DNA from 4 places in the Modicisalibacter sp. genome. Region 2 is predicted to be linked to each of the others. Evidence: predicted binding sites of a transcription regulator. Region 2 holds the regulator's gene; each other region holds the start of a gene.
What was found. The regulator sigma-54, encoded in region 2, starts transcription at its own class of promoters, with help from an activator protein. The targets are predictions, from matches to a motif close to TGGCACNNNNNTTGCTNT.
Positions count from the first base shown of each region.

Region 1: the regulator sigma-54 is predicted to act here: its motif matches at 909-926, upstream of mobB (molybdopterin-guanine dinucleotide biosynthesis protein B).
Region 3: the regulator sigma-54 is predicted to act here: its motif matches at 2,351-2,368, upstream of ACTCB7_RS03585 (HAD-IIB family hydrolase).
Region 4: the regulator sigma-54 is predicted to act here: its motif matches at 2,487-2,504, upstream of hmpA (NO-inducible flavohemoprotein).

Region 1 covers NZ_JBSREH010000014.1:68,670-73,169, reverse strand. The annotation lists gene ACTCB7_RS05300 (ABC transporter ATP-binding protein) at 1-193, shown strand, start outside; gene mobA (molybdenum cofactor guanylyltransferase MobA) at 238-837, shown strand; gene mobB (molybdopterin-guanine dinucleotide biosynthesis protein B) at 965-1,531, shown strand; gene ACTCB7_RS05285 (bifunctional molybdopterin-guanine dinucleotide biosynthesis adaptor protein MobB/molybdopterin molybdotransferase MoeA) at 1,528-2,793, shown strand; gene ACTCB7_RS05280 (molybdopterin molybdotransferase MoeA) at 2,856-4,046, opposite strand; gene moaB (molybdenum cofactor biosynthesis protein B) at 4,039-4,500, opposite strand, start outside.
Region 2 covers NZ_JBSREH010000041.1:86,269-90,768, reverse strand. The annotation lists gene lptA (lipopolysaccharide transport periplasmic protein LptA) at 1-287, shown strand, start outside; gene lptB (LPS export ABC transporter ATP-binding protein) at 310-1,035, shown strand; gene ACTCB7_RS12515 (RNA polymerase factor sigma-54) at 1,160-2,569, shown strand; gene hpf (ribosome hibernation-promoting factor, HPF/YfiA family) at 2,696-3,004, shown strand; gene ptsN (PTS IIA-like nitrogen regulatory protein PtsN) at 3,016-3,504, shown strand; gene rapZ (RNase adapter RapZ) at 3,545-4,435, shown strand; gene ACTCB7_RS12495 (HPr family phosphocarrier protein) at 4,422-4,500, shown strand, end outside.
Region 3 covers NZ_JBSREH010000004.1:3,619-8,118, forward strand. The annotation lists gene ACTCB7_RS03570 (2-dehydro-3-deoxy-6-phosphogalactonate aldolase) at 1-448, shown strand, start outside; gene ACTCB7_RS03575 (2-dehydro-3-deoxygalactonokinase) at 445-1,356, shown strand; gene ACTCB7_RS03580 (gluconokinase) at 1,558-2,070, opposite strand; gene ACTCB7_RS03585 (HAD-IIB family hydrolase) at 2,418-3,296, shown strand; gene ACTCB7_RS03590 (glycosyltransferase family protein) at 3,293-4,500, shown strand, end outside.
Region 4 covers NZ_JBSREH010000001.1:350,796-355,295, forward strand. The annotation lists gene ACTCB7_RS01670 (alkene reductase) at 1-1,083, opposite strand, end outside; gene hmpA (NO-inducible flavohemoprotein) at 1,216-2,394, opposite strand; gene norR (nitric oxide reductase transcriptional regulator NorR) at 2,629-4,200, shown strand; gene ACTCB7_RS01685 (sensor domain-containing diguanylate cyclase) at 4,219-4,500, opposite strand, start outside.

The DNA.
Region 1 (4,500 bases), on a different contig from region 2:
GGCGATCGACGACATCACCGCGCTGATCCTCTCGCTGCGCGAGACGGGCTGCGCCATCGTGCTCAGCGCCCACCAGCAGAGCGTGCTGACCGAGCGCTGCGACGCCGAATGGCATCTGGAGCGTGGCGGCCTGCAGGTCGGCGACATGCAGGCCGACATTACGGAGACGTGGCCTCTCGGCGTGAACTCCTGAGGCGGGTATGATGCCGGGACAACGCTATGAGTGGAGTGAGGGTCATGCGCGAGGGTGAAGTGACCGCCGTGATACTGGCCGGCGGGGAAGGGCGTCGCATGGGCGGGCGCGACAAGGGCTGGGAGCCGCTCGCCGGCCGGCCGTTGATCGCGCATGCCCTGGACCGGCTGACGCCGCAGGTCGATCGGGTCCTGATCAACGCCAACCGCAGCCTGGAACGCTACCGCGAGCTGGGCTACCCGCTCGTCAGCGACCGCGAGGCGGGCTATCACGGCCCGCTGATGGGCATGTGGAGCGCACTGTGCGCGGTGGAAACCCCGTGGGCGCTGTTCGTGCCCTGCGACTCGCCGGCCCTGCCCGAGGATCTGGTGGTCCGCCTGCGCCAGGGCATCGGCGACTGCCGCATCGCCGTGGCCCATGACGGCGAGCGTGCCCATCCGGTGGTGGCGCTGATCGACACCGCGCTGCGCGACGATCTCGGCGAGGCCCTGGCCGCCGGCGAGCGCAAGATCGACCGCTGGTACGCGCGCCACCCCTGGTGTCACGTCGACTTCGCCGATCGGCGCGAGGCCTTCGCCAACCTCAACTCGCCCGACGAGCGCGACGCCATGGAGCGGCGCCTGCGGGCGGACGGGTCGTTTTGACCCGGGCCGCCAGCACCGGGCGAAATCACGAGGAACGACGCCGACCTGTTGCCCTTGACGGGGCCGTGCGTCGGCATGCCTGTTGCTTCCGAGACGCGATAGTTTTCCCGATGATCGAGAGAACCCGATGACCTTGTCGCTTGACACGCTGGAGATCCCGCTGCTGGGCATTGCCGCCTGGAGCGGGACCGGCAAGACCACGCTGCTCGAGGCGCTGCTGCCCCGTCTGGCCGAGGCCGGGCTGCAGGTGGCCGTCATCAAGCACGCCCACCATGCCTTCGAGGTCGACCGGCCGGGCAAGGACAGCCATCGACTGCGCCAGGCGGGGGCCGCGCCGATGCTGGTGGCCTCGGGCCAGCGCTTTGCCCTGATGATGGAGACCCCCGAGCGCGAGGAGGCGGACCTGGCGGCGCTGATTCCCCATGTGCTGCCCCTGGCGCCGGACCTGATCCTGGTGGAGGGCTTCAAGGCCTGGCCACTGCCCAAGCTGGAGCTGCATCGCCGGGTGCTGGACAAGCCGCTGATGGCCGACCGCGACCCCTGGGTGCGGGCGGTGGCCACGCCGGATGACATCGCCCTGCCGCCGGGGGTCGAGCGCCTGGCGATGGACGATCACGACGCGCTGGTCGCCTGGCTGGGCCAATGGCCGCAGCGCTGGCCCGAGATGCGCCGCGGCCCGAGGGAGATGACATGACACTATCCTGCTTTGAGCTGGGCCAGCGCATGCTCGGCGTCGACGAGACCCTGGACGCCCTGGCCGCGATGACGCCGCCGCCGGTCGCCGCCCGGCGCGTGCCCCTGAGCGAGGCCGTCGACGGCGTCCTGGCGGCGGACGTGGTGTCGCCGGTCGATGTGCCGCAGAACACCAACGCCGCCATGGACGGCATCGCCCTGAGCTGGGACGAGCACCGCCCGGCCACTGAGGTGGCGGTCGTCGGCGAGGTGCTGGCCGGTTCGCGCCCGGCGATGACGCTCTCGCCCGGGGAGGCGGTGCGCATCACCACCGGCGCGCCGCTGCCGCCGGGGGCGGACACCGTGATCATGAGCGAGCAGCTCGCCGCGGCCGCTTCCGCCGAGCGGGTGGTGATCGAGCGACCCGAGCGCGTGCGCCACGGCCAGAACGTGCGTCAGGCCGGCGAGGATCTCGCCCGGGGAGCAACGGCGCTCGCCGCGGGCACCCGGCTGCGTCCGCAGCACCTGGGGCTGCTGGCCTCGCTGGGGCTGGCCGAGGTCGAGCTGTTCCGGCCGCTGCGCGTGGCGGTGTTCTCCACCGGCGACGAGGTGACCGCCCAGGGCGAGCCGCTGCCCGCCGCGGGCATCTACGACACCAATCGCTTCTCGCTGCGCGGGCTGCTCACGCGGCTGGGCTGCGAGGTGGTCGACCTGGGCATCCTGCGCGACGAGCTCGATGGCATGCGCGAGGCGCTGGCGGCGGCGGCGCGCGACGCGGACATGGTGCTGACCAGCGGCGGGGTCTCGGTGGGGCAGGCCGACTGGGTCAAGCCGGCGCTGGAGGCCATCGGCGAGCTGGGGCTGTGGCGGATCGCCATGCGTCCGGGGCGGCCGATGGCGTTCGGGCGTATCCGCCGGGAGGGCACGCGCGAGGTGCCGTTCTTCGGGCTGCCCGGCAATCCCGTGGCGGTGATGGTGACGTTTTTGCAGTTCGTGCAGCCGATGCTGCGCCGCATGCAGGGCGAGCGCGACTGGCAGCCGCTGCGCCTGACCGCGCTGGCCGCGGAGCCCCTCAAGAGCCGGGAGGGACGTGTCGATTTCCACCGTGGCGTCTATACCGGCGACGAGACAGGGCGGCTGTGGGTGCGCACCACCGGCCGCCAGGGCTCCGGCATCCTCAGCTCGATGGTGGCGGCCAACTGCCTGATCGAGATCGGCGACGACCGCGCCGCCGTCGAGGCGGGCGAGCCGGTGACCATCCAGCCGTTCGGTGATCTGACCTGAGGCGATGAACGGCCTCGCTATGGAGGCCGTTCACCGTTGTGGCTGGTACGCCCGGTAGTGGGTCAGTGGGTCAGCCATAGACACTCGACGGTGTCGCCTTCCTCCAGCGTGCTGTTCGCCGGAATCACCGCCAGGGCATCGGCGTCCAGACACGACGACAGCACCGCCGAGTTCTGGTCGGCGAAGGCCCGGGCGAGCACGCCTTCCGGCGTGAAGTCGAGGGCGACGCGCATGTAGTGGCGGCGGGCCTGGGTGCGCGTGGCGAAGGCCGCGCGGGCCCACAGGCGCGGCAGTTCGGCCATGCGCGGGCTGCCCAGCAGCGCGCTCATCAGCGGGCGCAGGTAGACCCAGGCGCCGACGAAGCACGACACCGGATTGCCCGGCAGGCCGACGAAGCGGGTCCGGCCGATGCGCCCCAGCGCCAGCGGCTTGCCGGGGCGCATGGCCAGCTGCCAGAGGTCGAGTTGGCCCAGCGATTCCAGGGCGTGACGGACATGATCCTCCTCGCCGACGCTGACCCCGCCGGTGGTGATGATGACGTCGGCGCGCTCGGCGGCTTCGCTCAATACCCGCCGGGTCGTGGCGAAGTCATCGGGCACGGTCTCGCGCATCACCAGCTCGGCGCCGAAACGCTCCAGCAGCCGCGAGAGCATGGGCCGGTTGGAGTTGTGGATCTGCCCGGGGCCGAGCGGTTGGCCGGGGTCGACGATTTCGTCGCCGGTGGACAGCAGGGCCACGCGCGGGCGCCGGCGCACGCTCACGCGGGTGATGCCCTGGCCGGCCAGGTGCCCCAGGGCGGCGGCCTCCAGCAGCGTGCCGGCCTCCAGCAGCGGCTCGCCGGTACTGACGTCGCGCCCGCGTCGGCGCACGTTGTCGCCGGCTGGAATGTCGGCGGGGATGAGCGCGCTGTCCTCGCGGATCTCCACGCGCTCCTGCATGACCACGGTATCGGCGCCCGGCGGAATCTCGCCGCCGGTGAAGATGCGCGCGCAGCTGCCCGGCGCCAGCGGCGCGGGCGCGTGCCCGGCGGCGACGCGCTGGCTGACCGGCAGCCAGCCGCCGGCATCGGCGTGACGCAGGGCGTAGCCGTCCATGGCGCTGTTGTCGGCGGGCGGCACGTCGAGGCGGGCGGTGACCGTCTCGGCAAGCACGCGCCCGGCCGCCTGCTCGGCGGCGACGGATTCGGCCTCGAGCGGCGTGACGCCGTCCAGCAGCGCCTCGAGGGCCCGTTCGACGCTCTGCAGCTCAGCCATGCTGCCCCCGCCCGGGGATCACCAGGTTGGCGAAGTTGCACGGCTTGTGGCGACTGTCGAGCTGCTCGTGGAGGATGCCGTCCCAGGCGGTGCGGCAGGCGCCGGTGGAGCCGGGCAGGCAGAACACCACGGTGCGGTTGGCCAGCCCGCCCAGGCAGCGGCTCTGCACGGTGGAGCTGCCGATCTCCTGCCACGACAGGTGGCGGAACAGCTCGCCGAACCCCTCGATGTGCTTGTCGAGCAGCACCGAGACTGCCTCCGGGGTGGAGTCGCGCCCGGTGAAGCCGGTACCGCCGGTGGCGACGATCACCTGCACGTCGTCGTCGGCGATCCACTGCGCCACCACCGCGCGAATGCGGTAGACGTCGTCGGGGACGATGCGCTTGGTGACGAGTTCATGGCCGTCGCGCTCCAGGCGTTCCACCAGCGCCTGCCCGGAGCGGTCGGTCTCTTC
Region 2 (4,500 bases):
TGACCCGGGTCACCGCCACCGGCGACACGCAGCGCGCCTATCTGGAACAGCGCCCGGCCCCCGACGACCAACTGGTGAAGGGCTGGGGCGACACCGTCATCTATCATGCCGCCGAACGCCGGGTCGAACTGATCGGCAACGCCGAGCTTCACCAGGCCCGCGACACCTTCAACGGCGCCTATGTCGAGTACTATCTCGACAGCCGCAAGGTCCAGGCCCGCTCCAAGGCGCAGGGCAGCGACGGCCAGCGGGTCCGCATGACCCTGACCCCCAAGTCGTCGCCGTGAACCCGCCGTCCTGAGGATGACCATGAAGACCCTTGTCGCCCGCCATCTCGCCAAGAGCTACAAGAACCGCCGCGTGGTCCAGGACATCAGCCTGACCATCGGCCAGGGCAGCATCGTCGGCCTGCTCGGCCCCAACGGGGCGGGCAAGACCACCTCGTTCTACATGATCGTCGGTCTGGTGCGCGCCGACGCCGGCGAGGTGACCATCGACGATCTGGACCTGAGCCGCGCCCCCATGCACCAGCGCGCCCGCGCCGGGATCGGCTACCTGCCCCAGGAGGCCTCGATCTTCCGCAAGCTCTCGGTGGCCGACAACATCATGGCCATCCTCGAGACTCGCCGGGATCTCGACAAGGCGGGGCGCAGGAAACTCCTCGAGCAACTGCTCGAGGAGTTCCATATCGATCACATTCGCGACAACACGGGCATGAGCCTGTCCGGCGGCGAGCGCCGCCGCGTGGAAATCGCTCGCTCGCTGGCCACCGAACCGGCCTTCATCCTGCTCGATGAACCCTTTGCCGGCGTCGACCCCATCTCGGTGGGCGAGATAAAGAGCATCATCCGCCAGCTGCGCGACCGCGGCATCGGCATCCTCATCACCGACCACAACGTCCGCGAGACGCTGGACATCTGCGACAAGGCCTACATCGTCGGCGACGGCCAGATCATCGCCGAAGGTAGCGCCGAGGCGATCCTGGCCAGCGAGAAGGTACGCGAAGTCTACCTGGGCCACGAATTCCGGCTCTGACCCTCCTTCCGACGAAACCCTCGACCGTTACGGCGCTTCGTGGCACGGTTATTGCTTAACTACTTGCAAGCCGTGAGGGGGCGGGATACGGTATCCCCGAATCCGTCAGCGAAGTAGGCACGTCATGGCTATGAAACCCACGTTGCAGCTCCGGGTCGGCACGCAGCTGACCATGACGCCCCAGCTGCAGCAGGCCATCCAGTTGCTGCAGCTGTCGACGCTGGACCTCCGCCAGGAAATTCAGCAGGCGCTCGAGTCCAACCCCATGCTCGAGATGGAGGAGGAGTTCGGCGAGACCGCCGTCAGCGATGCGGCCGAGGACGACTGGAACCAGGACATCCCGGATGAGCTGGCCGTCGACAGCGACTGGTCCGACACCTATCAGGACATGGCTTCCGGCAGTCGCAGCGACGAGGGGCCGGATCTCGAACGCAATGCCGCCGGGGAAAGCCTTCAGGACCACCTCACCTGGCAGCTCGCCATGGCCGACCTGAACGAGCGCGAACGCATCATCGCCGAAACCCTGATCGACGCCGTCGACGCCGACGGCTACCTGGCCGCCCCCCTAGACAGTCTCGTCGACGGGCTGCGCGCCCAGGGCCTCGAGGGGCTGCGCGCCCCAGAGGTGGAAGCGGTACTGATGCGCCTTCAGCAGTTCGAGCCCACCGGCGCCCTGGCCCGCGACCTGCGCGAATGCCTGCTTTTACAGCTCGGCGTCCTGCCCGACGACACGCCCCTGCTCCCTCAGGCCCGGCGACTGGTGCGGCAGTTCCTCGAGGCCCTGGCCGGCGACGACCGCAAGCTGCTCAAGCGCCGGCTGCGGCTCGATGACGACCAGCTCGACAGCGTGATCGCGCTGATCCGTACCCTCGATCCGCGTCCCGGCCAGGCCTTCGACGCCACCGGCAACGACTACGTGATTCCCGATCTGGTGGCACGCCACTCGCACGAAGGCTGGCGCATCGAGCTCAACCCCGAAGCCCTGCCCCGCCTGCGCATCCAGCCCGACTATGCCGCCCTGATTCGCCGCGCCGACAAGAGCGACGACAACACTTTCATGAAGCAGCACCTGCAGGAGGCGCGCTGGCTGATCAAGAGCCTCTCCAGCCGCAACGACACCCTGCTCAAGGTCGGGCGCGAGATCATGACCCGGCAACTGGACTTCCTCGACCACGGCGAGGAATCCATGAAGCCCCTGATCCTGGCCGACATCGCACAGGCGGTGGAAATGCACGAATCCACCATCTCGCGGGTGACCACCCAGAAGTTCATCCACACGCCACGCGGCGTCTTCGAGCTCAAGTACTTCTTCTCGAGCCATGTCGGCGGCGAGGGCGATGCGCATTCCAGCACCGCGATCCGCGCCCGGCTCAAGAAGCTGATCGGCGAGGAACCGCCCCGCAAGCCGCTCTCCGACAGCAAGCTGGTCGACCTGCTCGCCGCGGACGGCATCAAGGTGGCTCGCCGCACCGTCGCCAAGTATCGCGAGGCCATGGGGATCCCTTCCTCCAGCGAGCGCAAGCGACTAGCCTGAAGGGGCGCAGAAGCGTCCTGATCGACAGGGTCCGAACCATCTTCACGTCGGCCCTCTCACAGGGGTTTGCTAAGCTGCAAAAAGGGTTACAATCGAGCCACCACTCGCCGGAACAGGAGCGTGTCCATGCAAGCGAATATCACCGGCCATCATGTCGAACTGACAGATGCATTGCGTGACTACGTCAACGAGAAACTGACGCGTCTCGAGCGTCATTACGACAACATCACGACCGTTCAGGTAACCCTCTCGGTCGAGAAGGAACGCCACCAGGCTGCCTGCACCCTTCACGCCGCCGGTGCCGACTTGCATGCCGAAGCCGAGAATGGCGACATGTACGCCGCCATCGACGCTCTGGCCGACAAGCTCGATCGCCAGCTCGTCAAGCACAAGGAAAAGGCCCAGGCCCGCGCGCAAGGCGCCGGGGCCCGCTGACTCCGCCCATCATGACACTGGAAGCCATCCTGCCCCCCGAGCGCACGCTCTTCGCGGTGCCCGGGGGGAGCAAGAAGCGCGTGCTGGAATTCTTCAGCACCTTCATCGCGCAGAACACGCCGAGCCTGGACAGCCAGGAAGTCTTCAGCCGCCTGATCGGCCGCGAGCGGCTGGGCAGCACCGGGATCGGCAACGGCGTGGCGATCCCCCATGCGCGCAACCCTCACTGCAAGGCGCCGATCGCCGGCTTCCTCAAGCTGCAGGAACCCATCGACTTCGATGCCGTCGACGGCGAGCCGGTCGACCTGATCTTCGTGCTGCTGGTGCCCGAGGAAGCGGACGACACTCACCTCGCCCTGCTGGGCCAGGTGGCCGGCATCATGAACGACGCCGACATCCGCAGCCGTCTGCGTCACAGCGAAAGTCAGCGCGAGCTCTACGAGACCCTGCTCGACGCCATTCGCCGCCAGGAAGGCACATCCGGCGAGACGCTCGGCTAGTCGCGCTTCTCGTTCCACCGCCACCAGGAGAGCCGCCGCGATGCAGCTCGTGATCATCAGCGGTCGTTCCGGGTCCGGCAAGTCGATCGCCCTCCAGGCCCTCGAGGACCTGGGCTTCTATGCCATCGACAACCTGCCGGCCATGCTCCTCGACCCCCTGATCGATGAACTCCGACAGGACGACACCCGCCGCTCCAATATTGCCGTGAGCATCGATGCCCGCAACGTGCCCACCGCCCTCGAACGCTTTCCCGGGCTGCTGGAAACGCTGCGCGCCCGCGGCCTCGACTGCCAGGTGGTCTACCTGACCTCCGAGGACAAGATCCTGCTCGAGCGCTACTCGGCCACGCGGCGGCGCCACCCGCTGACCCGGGACAGCGAGATGACCCTCGCGGAAGCCGTCGAATCCGAGGAACAGGCACTGTCGGGCATCCGCGACCTCGCCGACCTCGTCATCGACACCTCGCAGCTGTCGGTGCACGAGCTGCGCGGGCGCATCGCCGAGCAGGTCGCCCATCACCGCAGCGGCCAGCTGACCCTGACCTTCGAGTCCTTCGGCTTCAAGCGCGGCGTGCCGCTCGACGCCGATATCGTCTTCGATGCCCGCTGCCTGCCCAACCCCTACTGGGACCCGCGGCTGCGCCAGTTCAACGGCCGCGACCCGGAAATCGTCGACTTCCTCGAAGGCTACCCGGAAGTCACCGCCATGCATGACGACATCCGCGCCTGGCTGGAGCGCTGGCTGCCGGCCTACCAAGCCAGCAACCGCAGCTACCTGACCGTGGCCGTCGGCTGCACCGGCGGCCAGCACCGCTCGGTCTATCTCACCGAGCGCCTCGCCGCAGTCTTCGCCGAACACTATCAGGTGCGGCTACGCCATCGGGAGCTGGGCATCAACACCGCCGTGGGGGCGTCCCGTGCCGAGCCGTGAACTGACCCTGACCAACAAGCGCGGCCTGCACGCCCGCGCCGCCACCAAGCTCGTCCAGTGCTGTC
Region 3 (4,500 bases), on a different contig from region 2:
GGACTGCAGCCGTCTGGCGGACCTGGAAGCACCGCTGGTGATTACCCCCAATACCGACCCGGCGGTGATCGCGGAAGCCCGGGCGCTCGACCTGGCGCCGCTGATCGGCTGCATGACGCCGACCGAAGCCCTGAGCGCGGCGCGTTCGGGAGCACGTGCGCTCAAGCTGTTCCCGGCGGGCAAGCTGGGCACCGGTTACTTCAAGGACGTCAAGGCGGTGCTGCCGGCGGGCATGCCGGTGCTCGCCGTGGGTGGCATCGACGAGCACAACATGGATGAGTGGGTCAGCGCCGGCATCGATGGGTTCGGCTTCGGCGGCAGCCTCTACAAGGCGGGGCGCACGGCCGATGAGGTCGGTGCGCGCGCCCGGGTGCTGGTCGCCGAGTGGCGGCGGATCAAGGAGAGCCTGGACCAGGCCTTGGAACTCGAGCGCGAGGCCGACGCATGAGCGAGCGGCTGATCGCCATCGACTGGGGCACCAGCAATTTTCGCGCTTTTCTGGTCGACCGGGCCAGCGGCGAGTGCCTGGAGTCGCGCCGCTCCGAGGCCGGGTTGCGGGCACTGTCCAGTGCCGAGTTTCCGCACTATTGCGCTGCCCAGATCGGCGACTGGCGCGAGGACGGCGGCGCTGAACGGGTGCCGGTCTATCTGGCCGGAATGGTCGGCTCGCAGCGTGGCTGGAGCGAGGCGCCGCAGCTGGATCTGCCGGTCACGGCCATGGACCTCGCGGCGAACGTGGTGGCGGCGCCGGGGCTCGATAACGCCTGGATCGTTCCCGGGGTCAAGGTGGTTCGCGAGGATCACGTCGACGTGATGCGCGGCGAGGAGATCCAGGCCTTCGGTGCCCTGGCTCGGCGCGGCGGCGACTCGGCGCTGTGCTGCCTGCCCGGGACCCACAGCAAGTGGGCGCGTCTGGAGGGCGGACGACTGGTGGGTTTCACCACCCTGATGACCGGTGAGCTCTATCATGCGGTGCGCTTTCATACGCTGCCGGGCGAGCCGGCGCGCGAGTCGGCGGATTTCGATGCCGAGGCCTTCGCGCAGGGGCTGAAGGCGGCGCATCATCCGGGCGGGTTGCTGCATGCCCTGTTCGAGGCGCGCAGCCGTCACCTCTACGCCGGGCTGGCGGCCGGGCAGGTGGGCAGCTTCCTGTCCGGCGTGACCATCGGCAGCGAGGTCCGTGCGCAGCGGGCGATGGCACCCGAGGCGAATGAGGTGGTGCTGGTCGGGTCGACGACTCTCAACGGGCTGTATCGACGCGCTCTGGAGGCGGAAGGTTTCTCTCCCATCGAGGTCGACAGCGACGCAGCGACCCTGGCAGGGCTGTGCGCCCTGGCCGAACAACACATGGCCTGAAGGGCGGTTGTGTGGGAGGGAGGTCGCCCCTCCGGCGGCGCTGTCATTGCAGATGGTTTGTCGCGAATGAATGGGCTCCCGCGGAAAAAATGATATGGCTTGTCTGGCTCGGTGGTCGCCTCTGATTTGTGCGCTCATCGATACAAGAAAAGCGGCGCCGTTTGGCGCCGCTTTTCTTGTTATATCCGGCCGTTCATTGCGTCAGGAGTGTGCAATGTGTTCGACAAACTGCGTCACGATCCTTTCGGGCGTCTCGCGGATATCGACCCGAAAGGCCTCATCCTCGCCCGGCGGTTCCAGGGTGCCGAGCTGACTGTCCAGCATGTGCTCACCGGCAAAGAAGTGGCCTCCCCGGCTGTTGAGTCGTGACAGCAGGACATCGCGCTCGCCGTGCAGGTAGAGAATCTTCAGATCCGGGGCGCCGCGTCGCAGAACGTCCCGATAATGGTGCTTGAGGGCGGAGCAACCGATCACCAGGTCGTGGCCGGCTTCTCGGTGGTGGCGATAGAGATCGGAGAGGGTTTTCAGCCAGCCTTCCCGGTCATCATCGGTGAGCGGCTCGCCGCGTGACATCTTGGCAATGCTGGTCGGACTGTGATGGTCATCGGCATCAATGAATTCGGCACCGATAGCCGCCGCGACATCCCGTCCGATATGTGATTTCCCGGAGCCGGAAACCCCCATGACGAGGATGCTTCGTGAGGTGGTCTGCATTTGCGATCGTCCGAGGTCGAATGGCAATAATGGCTACCAATGATACCACTCTCATCATCAAAAAATGAGTCTGTTGCCGGCTTCGAAAAGCGCGTGAAGAGATAGCCGGTGCCAATTTCGGACGCCCCGGGTCGCAGTGCACCGGCATGGTGCAAGTGGTTGTCGGTAGTGCTTGGGGGCTGCGCCGATGAATGAACTATCGTGAGAAGAAGGGCAAGGCACGAGCTGCCGTGTCGTGTGGCCTGATGGTGTTTCGGGCCGCCGGACGGCATGGCAAATCTGGCACGCTCCGTGCTTGGTATGTGACACACAAGGCGATGCGTCGCCCGGTTGCCGGGAGGAACCCCATGACGGATGCCACGATTTCACCGCGGGAATGGCTGGTCTTCACCGACCTGGATGGATCGTTGCTGGACCATTACAACTATGACTGGTCGCCGGCGGCGGACTGGCTGCGACGGCTGCGCGAGGCCGGCACGCCGGTGATCCCGGTCTCCAGCAAGACACGCGCCGAGCTGTTGCCGCTGCGCCGTGAACTGGCGCTGGAGGCGACCCCCTTCATCGCCGAGAACGGGGCGGTGATCGGGCTGCCGTCGAACTGGCAGCATGCGCGTCTCGATCGAGATCCGCGAGACATCGGCGGGCTGTGCATCAAGACGCCCGGCGTCGACAGCGCCTTTCTGCGGCGTCGCCTGACGGTACTGCGCGAGCGGCTGGACCTGCGGTTTCGCATCCTCAGTGAGCTCTCCGTCGCGGCGGTCGTCGAGGCGACCGGGCTGAGCGAGGCGGGTGCCGAACGGGCCCGCCTGCGTGAAGGCAGCGAACCCCTGCTCTGGGATGACGACGAGGCCGCGCTGGAACGGCTGCGTCGCGCCCTGGACAACGACGGCCTGAGGCTGACCCGCGGCGGGCGCTTCTGGCACGTGATGGGTGATGTCGACAAGGGCCGGTCGCTGCGCTGGCTGGTGGCGCGTTATCAGGCCCTGCGCGGCGTCACGCCGGAGACGCTCGGCCTGGGGGACGGCCCCAACGATATCTCCCTGCTCGAGGCGGTCGAGGCGCCGGTGCTGATCCGTGGCGAGCATCGTCAGCCCGTCGAGGTGCGCCATGCGGCGCTGTATCGAACCCGAGAGACCGGCCCGCGGGGCTGGGCCGAGGGCCTGGACTACTGGCTGGGCGCGTGCGGACCGGCGCCCCCGGCTCCCCTGGAAGAGGCGTCACCATGAGCGATTTTTACCAGAACGGCATCATCACCAACTTTCACAACCTGACCCGCCGCCCCGTCGAGGCCCTGGAGGCGGACCTGAGCCGCTTCGCCCGGCGCCGGCCGATGGGCCTGATCCTCCCGTCCCTGTATTCCGAGCTGGAAGGGCCGGCCCTGGAGCGCATCGTCGAGGCGCTGGCCGAGGTGCCGTATCTGAACGAAATCGTCATCGGCCTCGACCGGGCGGATCGCGAGCAGTTCCTCGAGGCGCGCCGGTTCTTTGCGCGCCTGCCGCAACGCCACCGCATCCTGTGGAACGACGGGCCGCGGCTGCGCGCGCTGGATGCCGAGCTGGCCGCCGAGGGGCTGGCGCCGCAGGAGCCCGGCAAGGGACGCAATGTCTGGTACTGCGCCGGCTATACCCTGGCCTCGGGGCGTACCGAGGCGGTGGCGTTGCACGACTGCGATATCGTCACCTACGACCGCTCCCTGCTGGCGCGGCTGATCTACCCGGTGGCGCATCCGCGTTTCAACTACGAGTTCTGCAAGGGCTACTACTCGCGGATCGCCGACGGCCGGCTCAACGGTCGGGTGGCGCGCCTGATGGTCACGCCGCTGCTGCGTGCCCTGAAGAAGATCTTCGGGCCGTTGCCCTACCTGGACTACCTGGACAGCTACCGCTATCCGCTGTCCGGCGAGTTCTCGATGCGCACCGATGTGCTCGACGGCATCCGGATCCCCAGCGACTGGGGGCTGGAAATCGGCGTGCTTTCCGAGGTGCATCGCAACTATTCCACCAAGCGGCTGTGCCAGGTGGATATCGCCGACGTCTACGACCACAAGCACCAGCCGGTCTCCGAGGCGGACCCCCAGGGCGGGCTCAACCGCATGAGCCTGGACATCGCCAAGGCGCTGTATCGCAAGCTGGCGACCCTGGGGGTGCCGATCAGCGCCGAGTGCTTCCGGACCATCAAGGCCACCTACTACCGCATCGCCCTGGACCTGATCGAGACCTACGACAACGACGCGGTGATGAACGGGCTGACCCTCGACAGGCACAGCGAGGAGCAGGCGGTGGAGCTGTTCGCCGCCAACATCATGGAGGCCGGCCAGGCGTTTCTCGAGTACCCGCGTGACAAGCCGTTCATCCCCAGCTGGAATCGCGTGCAGGCGGCGATTCCCGACCTGCTCGAACGCATGCACGAGGCGGTGGAACAGGACAACCA
Region 4 (4,500 bases), on a different contig from region 2:
GTAATCGGTATAACCTTCGGCGCCGCCGCCGTAGAAGGTTGCCGGGTCCGGCTCGTTGAGCGGTGCCTCACGGCGGAAGCGCTCGACGAGATCCGGGTTGGCGATGTAGGGCCGACCAAAGGCCGCGGCGTCCCCCAGACCGTCGCCGATCAGCACCTCGGCCCGCTCGGCGGTGTAATGACCGCAGTAGATCAGCACGCCGTGGAAGCGCTCGCGCAGGTCGCGCCGGAAGGCGTCGGTCAGCTGCGGGCCTTCGCCGGTCCAGTCCGGCTCGTTGATGTGCAGATAGGCGATGCCGCGCCGCGAGAGCTGCTCGGCCAGGTAGTGCATCATCGCTTCCGGCTCATCGTCGGACAGGCCGAAGATCTCGATGAACGGCGACAGGCGGATGCCCACCCGGTCGGCGCCCATCACCTCGCTGACCGCGTCGACCACCTCGAGCACCAGCCGCGCGCGATTGACCACGCTGCCGCCGTAACGGTCGGTGCGCCGGTTGGCGCCGGTGGCCAGGAACTGCTGCAGCAGGTAGGCGTTGGCGGCATGCACCTCGACCATGTCGAAGCCGGCGCGCTTGGCGCGTCTGGCCGCCTGACGGTAGTCGTCGATGAGCGCCGGAATCTCGTCGAGTTCCAGCGCCCGCGGAGTGCTCACCGGGTAGCGTCCGGCGCTGCCGTCGGGGAATTCGGCGAAGCATTCGGCCCCTTCGCCGCGCAGGGCGCTCGGCGCCACCGGCTGACGCCCTTCGGGCTGGACAATCTCGTGGGAGACTCGGCCCACGTGCCAGAGCTGCAGCGCCATGCGGCCGCCGGCATCGTGCACGGCCTTGACCACCTTGCGCCAGCCGGCCTCCTGGGCATCGGTATAGATCCCCGGGGTATAGACGTAGCCCCGCGCGGTGGGCGAGATGTTGGTGGCTTCACTGATGATCAGCCCGGCGCCGGCGCGCTGGGCATAGTACTCGGCCTGCAGGTCGCCGGGCACGCTGTCCGGGGTGCGGGCACGGGTCAGCGGCGCCATGATCACCCGGTTGGGCAGGGTCAGGCGGCCGATGTCCAGGGGGGAAAGCAGTGTCTCGTGCGCCATGGTCTCTCCTTGGCCAGTCTCGTCATGAGTGGTGGAGGGAACATGGCGCTCGTTAGAGCCCTAATCAATGGCCGGCCATCATAGTTTTTTCCTATCCCGTGATCGGGTGGCACCATGAGGCCGGCCGGCGCCTTACGCCGCCAACGGCTGGGTCGGGCCGAAGGTCTCGAAGCGACGCTTCGCCTCGGGCACGTCCAGCGCGGCCAGTTCGGCGTTGACGTGGCTCATGAAGCCCTGCGGACCGACGATGTAGCACAGGGTCTGCTGCCCCGGCAGGTAGCGGGCCAGCAGCGCGCGGTCGACGAAACCGGCGTGATCCGGGGCATCGCTCTCGCGCGGCGCCTCGTAGAGGGTGACGGCCTTGAACTGCTGCGGATAGCGCGCCTCGAGGGCGGCCACTTCATCGGCAAAGGCGTGCACGCTGCCGTCGCGGGCGGCATGCAGATAGGTGACCTGGCGACCCTGTGCCAGCGCCTCGTCGGCCAGCGACAGCATCGGTGTCTGGCCCACGCCGCCGCTGATCAGCATCACCGGTTCGGCCCCTGCCTCCAGCGTCAGGTCGCCCGACGGCGGCAGCAGCTCGAGCCGCGCACCCTCGCTCATCGCTTCATGGAAGTGCTGGCTGACCCGGCCGCCCGGCTCGCGCTTGATCGACAGCCGGTAGGTCTTGCCGTTGGGCGGCGCGGACAGGCTGTAGTGGCGGTACACCGGCTCACCGTCGATGGTCAGCTTGACGCCGATGAACTGCCCCGGACGGAAGTCGGCCACCTGGCCGCCGTCCTCGGGCGCCAGAACGAAGGAGCGGATCTCGGCGCTCTCGTCACGGGTCTCGGCGACGCGGAAGGCGCGGGCCCCCTGCCAGCCGCCGGGGCGCGAGGCGAATTCCTGATAGGCTTCCGCCTCCAGCTCGATCAGCAGGCCGGCCAGCTCCTCGTAGACGCCCTGCCAGGCGGCGGCGATCTCGGGCGTGACGGCATCACCCAGCACCTCGCCGATCGCCGCCATCAGGCACTCGCCGACGATCGGGTACTGGTCGGGGCGGATGCCCAGCGAGATGTGCTTGCCGACCACCAGCGACAGTGACGCCTTGGCCTGCTCGCGATCGCCACGCAGCTGCACGTAGCGCAGCACCGAGCCGGCCAGGGCGCGCGGCTGGCCACCGCTGGCCTGGTGGGCGGCGTTGAACAGCGCCTTGACTTCCGGGTAGCGCTCGAACATCAGCGGGTAGAAGCGCGAGGTGATCGCCTCGAGATTGGCGGCGACGACGGGGGCGGTGGCGGCGACCAGCTCTTCCTGTTGCGGGGTCAGCATGCGTGAAACTCCTGAACTGAGGATGATGACGCCCTACCCTTCGCAAGGCACGTGCCATCCCCCAGGCCCCGCGACAGCCTGCCGCAGCCTGCCTTGCAGGCCGCGTGCCAACGGCGCTGGAACGGCGCGAGGGGCCGGGCACCCGGCGGCGCGGGCCACATGCCAGGCTCGTTGCTGTACAAATGACAGCCTTTTTGTTGTCATTCCGACAGAAACACCGCAAGGAGTGTCAGAATGACACGCTTCTATCAGGCACTGCGGGCGCTGCTGACCCGGCTGGCCGACGGCGCCCCGCCCGAGACTCTGCCCGACGGCTGGTCGGATCTGCTCGGCACCCTGGTGGGCGACTACCCGGCCGATGCCAGCACCCTGATGGTCGCCACCGATACGGGACTGCAGCCGGTGGCGGTGCTGGGCCTGCCCGCCGACGTGCGCGGCCGCCACTTCGCCCTCGCCGACCATCCGCGCCTGGCCGCCATCGCCAGCCACGACGCGGTGTGCCGCTTCCCGCCCGACAGCCCCCTGCCCGACCCCTTCGACGGCCTGCTCGACGAGGCGCTGAGCACGGTGCACGACTGCCTGGGTGTGGCGCTGCGCGACGGCGAGCGGTTGCTCGGGGTGCTGACGCTGGATGCCCTCGAGGCCGGACGGCTCGAGACGCTCGACGACGAGGAGCTGCTGGCCAAGGCGCATCTGCTGGCTACCTGCCTGCGCCTGGCCAGCCAGCTCAATCAGACCCGCTCGCGGCTCAGCGAGGCCCTCGACCAGGAGCGTCAGCCGCAGCCGGCCATGCACTGGAACAGCCCGGCCATGCGACGCCTCGACGAGACTATCGATCTGGTGGCGCCCACCGACATGTGCGTGCTGCTGCAGGGCGAGACGGGGGTCGGCAAGGAGCGCGTGGTACGCGCCCTGCACGCCCGCTCGAACCGCCACCAGGGCCCGCTGGTCCAGGTCAACTGTGCCAGCCTGCCGGAGTCGCTGATCGAGAGCGAGCTGTTCGGTCACCGGCGCGGCGCCTTTTCCGGGGCGATTCAGGACCATCGCGGCCACTTCGCCATGGCCGACGGCGGCACGCTGATGCTCGACGAGATCGGGGAACTGCCGCTGGCCCTGCAGCCCAAGTTGCTGCGCGCCCTGCAGGAGGGCGAGATCCAGCCGCTGGGCAGCGAGCGCGTGCAGCGCGTGGATGTGCGGGTGATTGCCGTGACCAACCGCGACCTGGCCGCGGAGGCCGCCGCCGGGCGCTTTCGCGAGGACCTCTACCACCGGCTCAGCGCCTTCCCCCTCCAGGTGCCGCCGCTGCGCGAGCGCCGCGAGGATCTGCCGCTGCTGGCCGGTCACTTCCTCGCCGACAACCGGGTGCGCCTGGGCATCGGCAACCTGCGCCTGTCGGCCGACGCCGAGGCGGCACTGGCGGCCTGGCACTGGCCCGGCAACGTCCGTGAGCTGGAACACACCCTGGGACGTGCCGCGCTGCGGGCGCTGGGCGACAGCCTGGGCGAGGCCGGCGGACGGGACCCCGATACCCGGCGTCAGGCCGTGGTGCGCATCACCCGCGAGCACCTCGACCTGCCCGACACGGCCGCACCGGCACCGGCCGCGCCAACAGCCGCCGAGCGGGGGCCGGCCGGCACGACCGACAGGCCCGACGAGCCACTGCGCCCGGCCACCGAGCGCTTCCAGCGGCGCTACATCGCCGCGGCCCTCGACGCCCACGACGGCAACTGGTCGGCCACTGCCCGCGCACTGGGTGTGGACGGCGGCAACCTGCACCGCCTCGCCCGGCGCCTGGGGCTCAAGTAACCCTTCTCTCCCCCGGGGTCAGGCCCCCGGGCGTGCCGCCTCGTTGACGCGATCGGCCTGGCTCACCACGCGATTGCGCCCCTGGCGCTTGGCCCGGTACATGGCCCGGTCGGCACGGGCGACCAGCGACTTGCGGTCATCCCCCGGACGCCACGCCGCCACCCCCAGGCTGACGGTCACGTGCTCCGGGTAGCCGTCGATCTCGAGCCCGGCGATCAGCGCCCGCAGGCGTTCCGCCAGCCGGCAGGCCTCGCTCAGCGAGGTGCTCGAGGCCACGATCACGAACTCCTCGCCCCCCCA